DNA from 4 places in the Geobacillus sp. FSL W8-0026 genome. Region 1 is predicted to be linked to each of the others. Evidence: riboswitches for the same ligand, from Rfam matches in the RefSeq annotation. Region 1 holds a riboswitch; each other region holds the start of a gene.
What was found. Region 1 has a riboswitch for S-adenosylmethionine ahead of NST29_RS02885 (phosphoadenylyl-sulfate reductase). Riboswitches for the same ligand answer to the same signal wherever they lie in the genome.
Positions count from the first base shown of each region.

Region 2: another riboswitch for S-adenosylmethionine. It lies ahead of mtnK (S-methyl-5-thioribose kinase); the one in region 1 lies ahead of NST29_RS02885 (phosphoadenylyl-sulfate reductase).
Region 3: another riboswitch for S-adenosylmethionine. It lies ahead of mtnW (2,3-diketo-5-methylthiopentyl-1-phosphate enolase); the one in region 1 lies ahead of NST29_RS02885 (phosphoadenylyl-sulfate reductase).
Region 4: another riboswitch for S-adenosylmethionine. It lies ahead of NST29_RS10895 (VOC family protein); the one in region 1 lies ahead of NST29_RS02885 (phosphoadenylyl-sulfate reductase).

Region 1 covers NZ_CP150194.1:580,558-583,763, reverse strand. Annotated here, with positions in the region: gene NST29_RS02895 (low molecular weight protein-tyrosine-phosphatase) at 85-567, opposite strand; gene NST29_RS02890 (DUF1128 domain-containing protein) at 785-1,009, shown strand; SAM riboswitch class I at 1,217-1,324, shown strand; gene NST29_RS02885 (phosphoadenylyl-sulfate reductase) at 1,454-2,161, shown strand; gene sat (sulfate adenylyltransferase) at 2,276-3,206, shown strand, end outside.
Region 2 covers NZ_CP150194.1:2,610,677-2,613,882, reverse strand. Annotated here, with positions in the region: gene mtnA (S-methyl-5-thioribose-1-phosphate isomerase) at 1-748, opposite strand, end outside; gene mtnK (S-methyl-5-thioribose kinase) at 819-2,009, opposite strand; SAM riboswitch class I at 2,095-2,263, opposite strand; gene NST29_RS13040 (carbon-nitrogen family hydrolase) at 2,357-3,172, opposite strand.
Region 3 covers NZ_CP150194.1:2,607,398-2,610,603, forward strand. Annotated here, with positions in the region: gene mtnX (2-hydroxy-3-keto-5-methylthiopentenyl-1-phosphate phosphatase) at 1-528, opposite strand, end outside; gene mtnW (2,3-diketo-5-methylthiopentyl-1-phosphate enolase) at 525-1,766, opposite strand; SAM riboswitch class I at 1,834-1,941, opposite strand; gene NST29_RS13035 (pyridoxal phosphate-dependent aminotransferase) at 2,039-3,206, opposite strand, start outside.
Region 4 covers NZ_CP150194.1:2,181,482-2,184,687, forward strand. Annotated here, with positions in the region: gene NST29_RS10890 (PaaI family thioesterase) at 360-842, opposite strand; gene NST29_RS10895 (VOC family protein) at 1,397-1,780, opposite strand; SAM riboswitch class I at 2,207-2,311, opposite strand; gene opp4A (oligopeptide ABC transporter substrate-binding protein) at 2,362-3,206, opposite strand, start outside.

The sequences.
Region 1 (3,206 bases):
GCTTTTCGAACGACTGCATCGTTGACCGCTTTTTTCATCAGCGCCGTGAAAGAGAGCTCCCGCGCTAGGCGAAGCGGAAGCGGCTCAATGCTCCTCCGTCAGCCGATGATCGCGCATGATCGTTTCCAGCAAATGCTCGCATCCCGCTCGGATCAGGTGATACACTTCGGCAAAATTGCCCGTATAGTACGGGTCTGGCACGTCGTCCGTTTCCCGTTCCGGCACGAAATCGAGCAGCCGAGCGATCACCGCTCTCGACCGGAGGCCGGCCAACCGCCGCAAATCGTTCAAATTGGTGGCATCCATGGCGATGATATAATCGAACTCCTCCAAGTCGCGGCGGGCGACTTGCCGGGCGCGGATGCCGGAATAATCGATCTTGTTCTCGCTTAAAATTCGCCGCGTTTCCGCATGCGGCGGTTCCCCCACATGCCAGCTGCCCGTTCCCGCCGAATCAACGGTGATGACATGCTCTAGTCCCCGCTCTTTCACCAAATGGCGAAAAACAGCTTCCGCCATCGGCGAACGGCAGATGTTTCCAAGACAAACGAACAGCACTTTCACCATCCGAAACGGCCTCCCTTTCGCCATCGTGATGAACATCGTTTCATTCGGTATTGTTTCTTTTTTCTCGCCGGCCTAGCCTCTCTTTCACCGCACAGGCCCGCCTCTCCATTTTACCATACCGTCTGTTTCTCGGCTGGGCAACAGACGATCTCCTCTCCCGCTTTTCAGCGCCGATGTGGTACAATACATGATAACCGCTATGAAAGGAGCGCGAATCATGGACTTATCCAAACCGTCGGCGGAAAACGTCGAATACATGATTGAACAATTGAAACAAAAATTAAAAATGCTCAATTGGGAAGCGATGAAGCCATCACATTTTTCCGAGGAATGGTACGATGAATTGAAAGAGATTTTCGAGATGGTGATGAAACGCGAGACGTTCAGTCCGAGTGAAATGCAAGCCATTGTGGAAGAACTCGGGAATCTGCGCAAAAAGTAAAGGCTTGCCGGTCGTAAGGCGCGCGGTTTTGAAGGGCGGAAAACGGGGCGTCTTTCCGCCGAACCGCGGGGTTCGCTGACATGCCGCACCGGCCAGCCATGATCCAAAGGCGCTTGCCCGCCAAGATAAACATAATTCCCATCGAAAAACTAGGATTGACATTGGCGGCAATTGTGCTAAAATTTTAATCAATTACATCATTGCATACGCTTATCAAGAGCGAGGGAGGGACTGGCCCGATGAACTCCGGCAACCTGCTCTGGCTAGCAAGGTGCCAATTCCAGCAAAAATGGGGTCCATTTTGAAAGATAAGGCGGCGCTAATTCTTCCGCTCTTTCCAAAATCAAAATGGGAAGGGCATTTTTGTCGCCGAGCTGCCGCTTGCTGAGTAAATATCCAACTAATCACGTTGATTTTCTTTGGTTTTATAAGGAGGGAAAAACGATGCTCACGTACGATCAGTGGGAAACGGCAGAAAAACCGTCTTTTCCGTCTGACAATGAAACAAAAGGAGCGCTTGACGTTCTCGCTTGGGCGTACCGCGAGTACGGTGATGAAATGGTGTACGCCTGTAGCTTTGGCATCGAAGGCATCGTGCTGATCGATCTGATTTCCCAAGTGAAGCCGGATGCGGAAATCGTCTTTCTCGACACGGGGCTGCATTTTCAAGAAACGTATGACACGATCGAAAAAGTGAAAGAAAAATATCCTTCGCTCCGCATCGTGATGAAACGCCCGTCACTGACGTTGGAACAACAAGCCGCCCAGTTTGGTGATGAACTATGGAAGCGCGATCCGAACAAATGTTGCGAGCTGCGCAAAGTCATTCCGCTGCGTGAAGCGCTGACTGGGGTGACCGCTTGGATTTCCGGCTTGCGCCGCGAACAATCGCCGACGCGGCGCCATGTCGAATACATCAATAAGGATGACAAATTCCGTTCGGTCAAAGTCTGTCCGCTCATTCATTGGACATGGAAAGACGTATGGAACTACGTGTATAAGCACGATCTTCCGTACAACGTGCTTCATGACCGCGGCTACCCGAGCATCGGCTGCGCTCCGTGTACAGCGCCGGCAGTCGATCCGAACGATTTGCGCTCCGGGCGCTGGGCCGGCCAAGGGAAGACCGAGTGCGGGCTCCATCTCACATAGGAGGAACCCATCGTATGCTCCTTGCGATTGCGGTTTCTCATTTCCTTTTTCTTCGCCATGAACATGGCGGCATGTAAGCGATTTTTCAGTCTATCAATCTAGGAGGTTGTGAACATGAGCGTAAGCATCCCGCATGGCGGCACATTAATCAACCGTTGGAATCCCGATTATCCGCTTGACGAAGCATCCAAAACGATCGAACTGTCGAAAGCGGAATTAAGCGATTTGGAATTGATCGGCACGGGGGCGTACAGTCCGCTCACCGGCTTTTTAACGAAAGCGGACTACGACGCGGTTGTGGAAACGATGCGCCTCGCTGACGGCACCGTCTGGAGCATTCCGATCACGCTCGCGGTGACGGAGGAGAAAGCGAAAGAACTTGCTGTCGGCGATAAAGCGAAGCTCGTTTATAACGGCGACGTGTACGGCGTCATCGAAATCGCCGATATGTACCGCCCGGACAAAACAAAAGAAGCTACGTTCGTTTACAAAACGGATGAACTCGCCCACCCTGGCGTACGCAAACTGTTTGAAAAACCGGATGTGTACGTCGGCGGGGAAGTCACGCTTGTCAAACGGACCGATAAAGGACCGTTCGCCGCGTTTTATTTCGATCCGGCCGAAACGCGGAAGCGGTTTGCCGAACTCGGCTGGAACACCGTTGTCGGCTTCCAAACGCGCAACCCGGTTCACCGCGCTCACGAATACATTCAAAAATGCGCGCTTGAGATCGTCGACGGTTTGTTTTTAAACCCGCTCGTCGGTGAAACGAAAGCGGATGACATTCCGGCTGACATCCGGATGGAAAGCTACCAAGTGCTGCTGGAAAACTATTATCCGAAAGACCGCGTCTTCCTTGGCGTCTTCCAAGCGGCCATGCGCTATGCCGGACCGCGCGAGGCCATTTTCCATGCCATGGTGCGCAAAAACTTCGGCTGCACGCACTTCATCGTCGGCCGCGACCACGCCGGTGTCGGCAATTACTACGGCACATATGACGCACAAAAAATCTTCTCGAACTTTACGGCTGAAGAGCTCGGGATCA
Region 2 (3,206 bases), 1.6 Mb from region 1:
TGTTCGCCGTGTCGCCGTTTCGCGCGATCCGGTCGGCGCCGACGATGATGGCGTTAATATGTTTCGCCTTGATCGTTTGCGCCGCCATGTTGTCGGTGATGAGCGTCACATCGACGCCCGCCTGCATGAGTTCCCATGTGGTCAGGCGCGCCCCTTGCAAAACGGGACGTGTCTCAAGGGCGTAGACGGACAGCTCGATTCCTTTTTCTTTCGCCAAATAAAACGGAGCAAGCGCCGTTCCGTAGCGGGCGGTGGCGATCGAACCGGCGTTGCAAATCGTCATCACCCGGTCGCCCGGGCGGAAAAGGGTCAAGGCGTATTCGCCGATGCGGCGGCACACATCCTCATCTTCGATTTGGATGCGGATCGCTTCGTGAATGAGCGATGTTTTCGCTTCGTTGACGGAAGCGGCGCTGTTGGCGGCGGCGACGAGCCGATCGAGCGCCCAAAACAAGTTGACGGCCGTCGGGCGCGCGCTCGCTAAGTAGTCGCGGTCTTGTTGCAAGCGGCGCTGAAATTCGTCCACCGCTTCGGTTTCATAGCGCGAGGCGGCGAGCGCCAAGCCATAGGCGGCCGTGATGCCGATCGCCGGCGCCCCGCGCACTTTCAACGTCGCGATCGCCTCATGCACGTCTTCGAGCGTATGCAAGTCGATGTATTCGGTGACCGATGGCAGTTTTTGTTGGTTTAAAATCGTGATATGCGTCTCGCGCCATTCGACAGAGCGCGGGATGGCAAATGAGTTCATCGTCGTCTTCCTTTCTCGGTTGATCGATTGGCCCAAGCTGGCGTTGGACGGCCGGCCCGGGCAGAGGGTGTCATCGTTCCGTTTCGATAAACAGGCGGCGGAAGCCGTCCGTTCCCGCCAGTTCAGCGCGCTCAACGATCAGGCGGCGGCCGAGACGGAGCGCGTGCCGTTTCGCGGCGAGCCGTTCGGCTTTTTGTTCAATGCCGTCGAGATCCGCCACATGGGCGAGGCCGATCGTCCGGCGAATGACTTCGCAGCCGGCAAAACCGACGGCGTCAATGAACGCTTGCCGCAGCACCTCATCAAGCAGTCCGGGCGTCGCGGCGTACGTTTCGACGCTTTCCGTCTGCCACAGCTCAGCGAAAATGGACGTAAACACCTTCCATGTTGAGTCGATGTGAACAAAGAGCGGTTGACGCTCCGCTTCAGGACGGGACAACGCATTTAACAGCAAGTTGGCGAAAAATTGGCCAAGGTCAAACCCGATCGGGCCGTAAAAGGCGAATTCCGGGTCGATCACTTTCGTTTCGTCGTCGCTGGCGAAAATGCTGCCAGTGTGTAAGTCTCCGTGCAGCAGTACATCCGCTTCAGTCAAAAACTTGCGCTTCAGCTTGGCTGTTTCAAGATGAAGACGGTCATCTTGCCAAAGCGCTTCAACGTCCGGGCGCAATTCGTCCTCAAAGTTGTTCGTGTCATGGTCGAAAAACGGATCGGTAAAGACAAGGTCTTCCGTAATTTTGCACAGTTCCGGATTGACGAAGTTTTGCGCCAACTTCTTTTTCTCTTGTTGGTTCATGCCGAAATCAGACGTGTAAAACGCCGTTTTGGCGATGAATTCGCCGATATGCCGGGACAACAGCGGGTACGTTTTCCCTTCGATCAGCCCTTTGCGCGCGATTTGCAGGCGGGACAAATCTTCCATCACCGTGATGGCGAGCGATTCGTCGGAATAATAGACTTTTGGGACGTATTGCGGCACATAGCTGGCAAACGTGCGCAGCGCGTTGCTTTCAATGACGGCGCGCTTTAACGTAAGCGGCCAGCTTTCCCCGACGACTTTCGCGTACGGCAGCGCTTGTTTGATGATGACGCCTTGCTTTGTTTCTTGGTCGACGATATGGAAAACAAGGTTCAAGTTTCCGTCGCCGATCTCACGGCAGGCAAGTGGCGCCCCGTCGCGGAACAAGCCGAGGCGGACGGCGAGGGCGGTCGCTTTTTGTTCGGTGAGCGGTTCGTAAACAGCTGATTGGACAATCGTCATTTTCACGTTCCCCCTTTACGTTTTGGCAAATGAAAAAGCCTCTTTCGCATACGGAAAGAGGCTTGAAGATTGTTAGTCTTCGCGCCTCTTATCTTTCAGAAAGACAGCGGTCTTTCTGTTGGACTTAGCACCGTGCCCTGCGGAAGCGGGTCGCTTCCGGCGCCGCCCTTGGCGTGCGCCCTATCTCACGATAGCATTACGGTCGGTTGCTGGGCTTCATTGGGCCAATTCCCTCAGCCAACTCTTGATAAGAGTACCGGTCTAGCTATTGAGTTTTTGCAATTTTCGCGATGTTAACAATCGTTTGGTTGCTTGATTCGAATCATACAGGTTGGGCAGGCGGATTGTCAATACGTTTTGAAAAATTTTTTTGCCGCCTCGTCGTAATCGCGCGGCCGGCGGTCGGCAAACACCGGGATGCGCGCACGCACCTGTTTAACGAGCGCCGGGTCGATGTCCGCCAGAAGAACACCCGGCTTTTCATCGGCCTCGGCGATGATTTCGCCCCACGGGTCGATGACGAGCGAATGGCCGGCAAAGTCGTTGTTCGGGTCGCTTCCGGCCCGATTGCAGGCGATGACGTAGCATTGATTTTCAATCGCTCGCGCCATCAGCAGCGTCCGCCAATGGTGAAGGCGAGGAAGCGGCCATTCGGCGACGACAAACAGCGCTTCCGCTCCGGCTAAAGCATGGACGCGAATCCACTCTGGAAAGCGGATGTCATAGCAAATGACTCCGGCGCACGACAGCCCGTCAAGCGAAAATAAGCCTGGCGCGTTTCCCGGCTGCAAATACAAATGCTCATCCATCAGCTGGAACAGATGAAGTTTGCTATATTCACTGACGATTTGGCCGCTTCGGTCGGCGACGATCATCGTGTTCGTCACACCGGCAGCGGTTTTTTTGGCGACTGAGCCGGCGACGAAATGGACGCCGTATGTTTGCGCCAGGCGGGAGGCGAACGCTTTCGCCCGCCCGGCATCGTCATCAGCAATTTCGTCCAAGCGCGTCAAGTCATAGCCGGTCGTCCATAGTTCCGGAAGCACGACGATATCGGCTCCTTCGTTGGCGGCGGATTGCACGGCTGTTTCGGCTTGCTGTTCGTTCGTTTGCGGATCGCCAAACGCGATATCGAGCTGGAGGCAAGCGATGCGGATGGTCATTGTTTTTCACCCCAATGAAAAAATTTGCTTTACA
Region 3 (3,206 bases), 1.6 Mb from region 1:
CACCGCTACGTCCGTAATCGAATCGCCGATGACGACATGATACCCGTCCGGGCGGGAAAGCTTGCGAAGGAGCGACGGCTTGCAGCAGCCGCAGCCGTTTTGGCACTCGCCGTCGCACGCGTAAGGCCACGTGATGCGGATCGTCGCGCCGCTGAAATCGGAGCCGTTGCAAAAAATGCACTCTCGTTCGATGATCCCGTCAAGCAGCGGGTAGACAAAAAAGTCGATCCCACCGCTCACCACATAGAGCGGAATGCCCTGCTCTTTCGTCCAAGCGGCGAATTCGCGAAACCCTTCGCGCAAACGGGCGGTGCCCCGCAGAAAATCGACGATTTCGCCCTTTAGCGAAGACGGAAGGAGGGAAAACATCTTCCCGACCCCTTCCTGAACGGAGATGCGCTCAGCGAGAATGTCGTCTTTGAGCGCCTCCCACTCCGGCGGGGCGAACTGTTTCATAATGGCGATAATGTTGTCGTTTTCCGTAATCGTGCCGTCAAAATCGCAAAAGAGAACAAGCTGCCTCGTCATGCTTCCACCTCAACAGCGCCCCAACGGTCGATCGCTTTTTGTAGGGCCTCGTTTTCAACAGCTGCTTCGCGGAGCGGCCGACCGGCCAACACCGCATCGATCGCCGCGCGAAACGCCTGGCCGCCGCCGATCGCCCCGTCCGGATGGCCGTGAATGCCGCCGCCGGCGTTGACGATGCTGTCAAGGCCGAAATCGCGGACAAGAAGCGGCACGAGCCCCGGATGAATGCCCGCCGACGGCACCGGAAACGCCCGCGCAAACGGCTCTTGGTCATCGGTGAGCGCCCGGGCGATGCCAAGCGCCTGCTCGCGCTCGAGAGCGACGCTGCCGTACGGCGACGGGAACAGGACGAAATCAGCCCCGGCGAGCCGCAACAGCTTGCCGAGCAACAGCGACGGGGCGACCCCGTAAAACTCAGACGGCGTGATCGCGCCGCTAAACGCCGGATGCGCCATAATCGGCACGGTGATGTTTTCATCCTCGCGCAGCCCTTGCAACACATCAAGCCCGTAGGCGAACACGTTAAACAACAGCACGTCGGCGCCAAGCTCGGCGGCCCGTTTCGCTTTTTCTTTCAGCTCAAACGTTTTACCGGTCAAGTTAACGGCGTACAGCGTCCGTTTGCCCGTTTGTTCGTACACTTCCCGAAGCGCGGCCTTTCCTTCCGTAATCCGCTTCTCAAACGGAAGAAGCTCGCTATCAAACAAAATTTCGTCATCTTTGACTAGGTCGACGCCGCCAAGCGCCTGTTTTTTCAATTCGGACGTCAAATACGCCAAATCGCGGCCGATGATGCCTTTAAAAATGCTCATTAACAGCGGGCGGTTATATACCCCGACTTTTTCGCGAATGCCGCTGATGCCAAAGCGCGGCCCCGGAAATTGCCGCTTCCACTCGTCCGGAAACTCGAGATCAAGCAGCCGCACTTCCCCATCAAGCGACAATTTGCCAAACGTCGTCACCAAAAGCGCCGGCAAATCAGCGCTGAAGTTGACCGTCGGATAGGCGATTTTGACGATCGCCCGCTTCAGCCGCTTGCCGAAATACGCGTTTACACGCTCGCTTTCGCCAAGCTCCTCAACGGCGACCACTTCCCCTTTATGTTTGCGAAGCTGCTCCTGCTCCAACGCCGGCAAGTCGGTCCACGTGCCGACCGTCAAGCCGAGCGCGATCCCTTCCGCCTTTTTGCGGATGTCTTTCTCGTCATGAAGCAAATACGTTGCCATCACTGCACTCATCATTCATCCCTCTTTCCAAAGAAAAAAGCCTCTTCATAAGAAGAGGCGTCATTCGTTTATGGCGCTCTTCTTATCTCTCAGCGTTTCCGCTGCAAGAATTAGCACCGTGCTTGAATGTACCAAGCCGGTTGCCGGGCTTCATTGGGCTCGTCCCTCCGCCTGCTCTTGATAAGAATGCTTGCGTAACTATACACTTGTCAAACGATTTTGGCAAGTATGGCAAATTTACTTTGAATTATGACAGCCTTTGCCGCCGTTGTCAATCATTTTTTTCAAAACAGCCCGAGCCGTCCGATCCGCTCCGCCGCTTCACAGAGCCGCGCCTCATCGGTCAATAGGCCGACGCGCACATACCCTTCGCCGTGCTCGCCAAAGCCGATGCCCGGAGCGACAGCGACATGCGCCTGCTCAAGGAGCACATCGGCAAACTCGGCGGACGACCACCCTTTCGGTACGGGGAGCCAAGCGAAAAACGAACCGGACGGCGCCGGTGCTTCCCAGCCGATCTCGCGCAAAGCAGAAATGAACGTATGGCGGCGCGCTTCATACAGCGCGACAAGCTCGTTGACGCAATCTTGCGGGCCGAGAAGCGCTGCAGCCGCCGCTTCCTGGACGGCGCCGAACAGGCTGACGTACAAATGATCTTGCAGCAGCTCAGGCGCCCGAATGATCCGCTCGTTGCCGACGGCAAACGCGACGCGCCAGCCGGCCATATTGTACGTTTTCGAAAACGTGTAAATCTCGACGCCGACGTCTTTCGCCCCGTCAACTTCGAGGAAGCTGACCGGCTTTTTGCCGTCAAAACCGATCGCCCCGTAAGCAAAATCGTGCACGACGGCGATACCGTGCTTGGCGGCGAACGCCACCGTCTCGGCGAAAAACTCGTTCGTCGCCGTCGCACCGGTCGGGTTGTTCGGATAGTTTAAAAACATCAGTTTCGCCTGATCGGCGACCGCCGCCGGAATGGCGCTGTAATCGGGCAAAAATTGCTGCTCGGCGACAAGCGGCATCATTTCCATCCGCGCGCGGGCGAGCGCGATTCCCGACCAGTAATCCGGATAGCCCGGGTCGGGGACGAGCACCACATCGCCCGGGTTGACGAGGCAAAGCGGCAGCTCGACAAGCCCGGCCTTGCCGCCAAACAAAATGGCGACTTCGCGGGTCGGGTCGACCTCAACTCCATACTCGCGCGCATAAAAGGCGGCAACGGCTTCTTTCAAAAACGAGTAGCCTTGAAACGGCGAATATTTATGGTACTTCGGATTGGCCGCCGCCCGCTGCATCGCCTCAACGATATGCTTCGGCGTCGGCTGGTCCGGATTGCCTTGCCCTAAATTAATGACATCATGCCCGGCCTTGATTTTCTCTCCCACTTTGGCGACAAGCGAAGCAAAAAACTGCTTCGGCAGCTGTTCAAGCAGTTCGGAAAAAGGAAATTCG
Region 4 (3,206 bases), 1.6 Mb from region 1:
ATTCCGAAAGAAGGCCAAACAGGCTGGTGAAAAGCGGTTGTTTCTTTCGGACAATGGGGGGAGCGTGTGAAAGACGATTCTGACGCGACAAGGCTTTTCTATTTAAGAAGCGAGGCCGGTAAGCGGCCTGTTTCCTTAAATCACCGCCCCTCAAAACCTACTGGAAAGAAAGCGGCATTTCGGACAACGACTCCGGACGCCTTGGCTCTTCACAACGGGCAGGGGGAATGATGATGGGCTTTGCCCGCCAGCGCGAGCCGAACTGCAGGGGGCGCTCAGTTCCTAACCGCCCCCAGTGACAAAGCGCCGAAGAAAGCGCTGTCAAAAAACAGCGGCTTTTCGGCGCTTTCCGTTGCTTGTTAAGAGCGGACAAACGTTTTCGGCATCACGACGGCGACGACTTGCCCGCGGGCGCATAATTCACCGTTCGCAAACACTTCGGTGTCAACTTGCCATTTTTTCGGGTGAATTTCCGTCACCGTGCCGATGGCCACAAGCGGCACCCCGTGCGGCGTCGGTTTGAGAAAATCGACGTGCAGCGAAGCGGTGACAAAGCGCGGCGGCGTCTCCCCGCTACCCGGCTCATGGCCGTTTTTCCGGTGCAGCGCCAGCGCTGCTGAACCAGTACCGTGGCAGTCGATGAGCGAGGCGATCAATCCACCGTATACAAACCCAGGGATGGCAGTATGTTCGGGGCGCGGCGTGTATACGGTCACCGTCTTGTCCCCTTGCCATCCGGTGCGGAAATGGTGGCCCGTCTCATTCAAACGGCCGCAGCCATAGCACCAAGCGAATTCCTCCGGATAGTCGTCTTGAATGGCGTGAACGATCGTTTCTTCCATGACATCTCCTCCCCTCTTTATTCTTAGTATATCATCCAATTGAAAAAGTCTCGACCCTAAAGCGCACTTTTTGCCCTAAAGTTGCTGTCCATGCTACAATGACCGTCATGAACAACGAAGTGGCTCCATCAGGAATCATTCCCACATGTCAGCCCACACACGGACTGCCATCCGTACAAAACGAAGCTGACAGGACCTATAAGGATGGTGATTTCGGGAAAAATACGGATGGCCACCCATTTTCTATAAAAATGCCGAACTGACGCGGATTTTCATCCTTGGGTGGAGGGCAAACCGTTGCCCATGGAACTTTCCGTGAAAATGCCGAACTGACGCGAGATTTTCACGCCTCGGTGGAGGGCAGATCACACTGCCCATGAAACTTTTCTGATTAAAAAGGCCGCCCATTGGTGTGTGACAGCGGTTTTTCACCGGCCTTCTATGCCACCGGTCGATGTGCGGTCAAGGCAAAAAAATAGAAAGAGGCGCCAGCCACGCTCTGACGCCCAAAGCCCGATCGATGCAAAATCGCGGGCTGCCTGTTTTCATTCTTCTTATCGTTCCGGTTCGTAAAATTCGATCCATTCCCCGTCCGGGCCGAGGAAAAACAAATATTTCGCCCCGTTCGGAAGCGCGGTAATGTCCTCCCAAACGAGCGGAACGCCAAGCGACACGAGCCGCTCTTTCTCCTGTTCAATGCCTTCGACCGTAAATGCGACGTGATGCACTTTTCCTTCCGTCGGCAAATCCGGATTGTATCCTTCGATGAGCTCAACGATGACTTGGCCGTCAAGCCCCAAAAACGCCAGTTTCATCGTCCCGTTCGTATGAATCATCTCGCTGAGCAGCTCGAGGCCGACGACGTTTTGATAAAATACTTTCGATGTTTCAATATCTTTCACTTGGATGCCGACGTGTTCAAATTTTTTGACTGCCATCCGCTGTTCTTCCTTTCTCTCACGTTCTACGATTCAATGGAAAACACAGCCCGCAAATACGGGGTCATTGACGGTGGAAAACGTATTTTTTCCTAGCCCCTGCCATAGATAGCGATCAAGGGCGTACGCCCCCTCCGCTTTCCATCCCTCCGCCTCATCGTTCGTCAGCACGAGGGAAACCATCGTTCCTTGGGTTTCCCATACAGGTGGACATAGCCGTCCCCGCAGTCGATATGCACGACCGCCTAGCGATCGAACCGGATGAGCTCCGTCCGCACGCAGCGCATGACGTGAACGGGAAACGTCGCCGCCACCACATGCGCCGCCATGCAAGCGCGGAGCGACAGTCGTTCCGCCACGCCCCCTCACCTCCCATCATCAAAAACCCCCTTCGCCTCGGAATGATGCGAAAGGGGCCATGAGCCGTTCTTATCATCCAAAGCGAAACCGCTTTGCGGGTGTTAGCACCTTGCCTGCGGCAGGTTGCTGTGGGGTCATCAAGCCCGTTCTCTCGCCCACTCTTGATAAGACGTATGCAATTTATCTTCTATCTTATCATACATCATCAAAGGCAACAATCGTCATTGTTCGACTTCCGGTTGCTCGGACGTGACGCCGACATCTTTCCACGTCAGTTTCGAGCCCGGATCGACCGTAAAGTTGGCGACGCGGTTGTTAACCGCAAGGATGGAGAAGCGATACAGCGTCGGAATGACCGGAACTTCTTCGTTCATCAGCTGTTGCCATTCACTGTAAATTTTCCGGCGATATTCTTTGTCAAACGCCTGCTCCGAATGGCCTTTTTCCAACAGTTCATCGTTTTTCTCATTGACCCAGCGCGAGTAGTTGAACATGACGTTCCGTCCATACAATCCGTATGGATCGACGTCCGTGCCCGTCGCCCACGCGGCTGCGTAAACGTCCACTTTCGGATCATCTTTTTTGACCATATCATAGAAAGAGTTGAACTCCGCCAAGCGTCCGTCCACAAGCTGAACATCGAGACCCACATCTTTCCAGCATTGCATATAAAACTTGGCCAACGGTTCAGCGATGTCCCCGCCGCTCATCGCCAAGAAGTTGATCTTGAATTTTTTGCCGTTCGGATCTTCGCGGAGGCCATCGCCATCCACATCTTTATATCCCGCTTCATCCAGCAATTGTTTCGCTTTTTCCGGATTGTACGTATACCCTTTGATCGAATTGTCATGGTAGCCCGGGAACGACGGCGGAATGAGCGTGTTCGCCGGGAAGCGTAAGCCATGATACAGGCGGTCGGCCACCTCTTGGGTGTTGATGGCGTACGCCATCGCTTGGCGCAGTTTTTTGTTTTGGAATTTCGGATTGTCCATGACGTTTTCTTGCTTTTTCGCATCCCAGTGGCCGAGTTTAAAGCCGATATAGTTGTACGCCAAATCTATTCTGC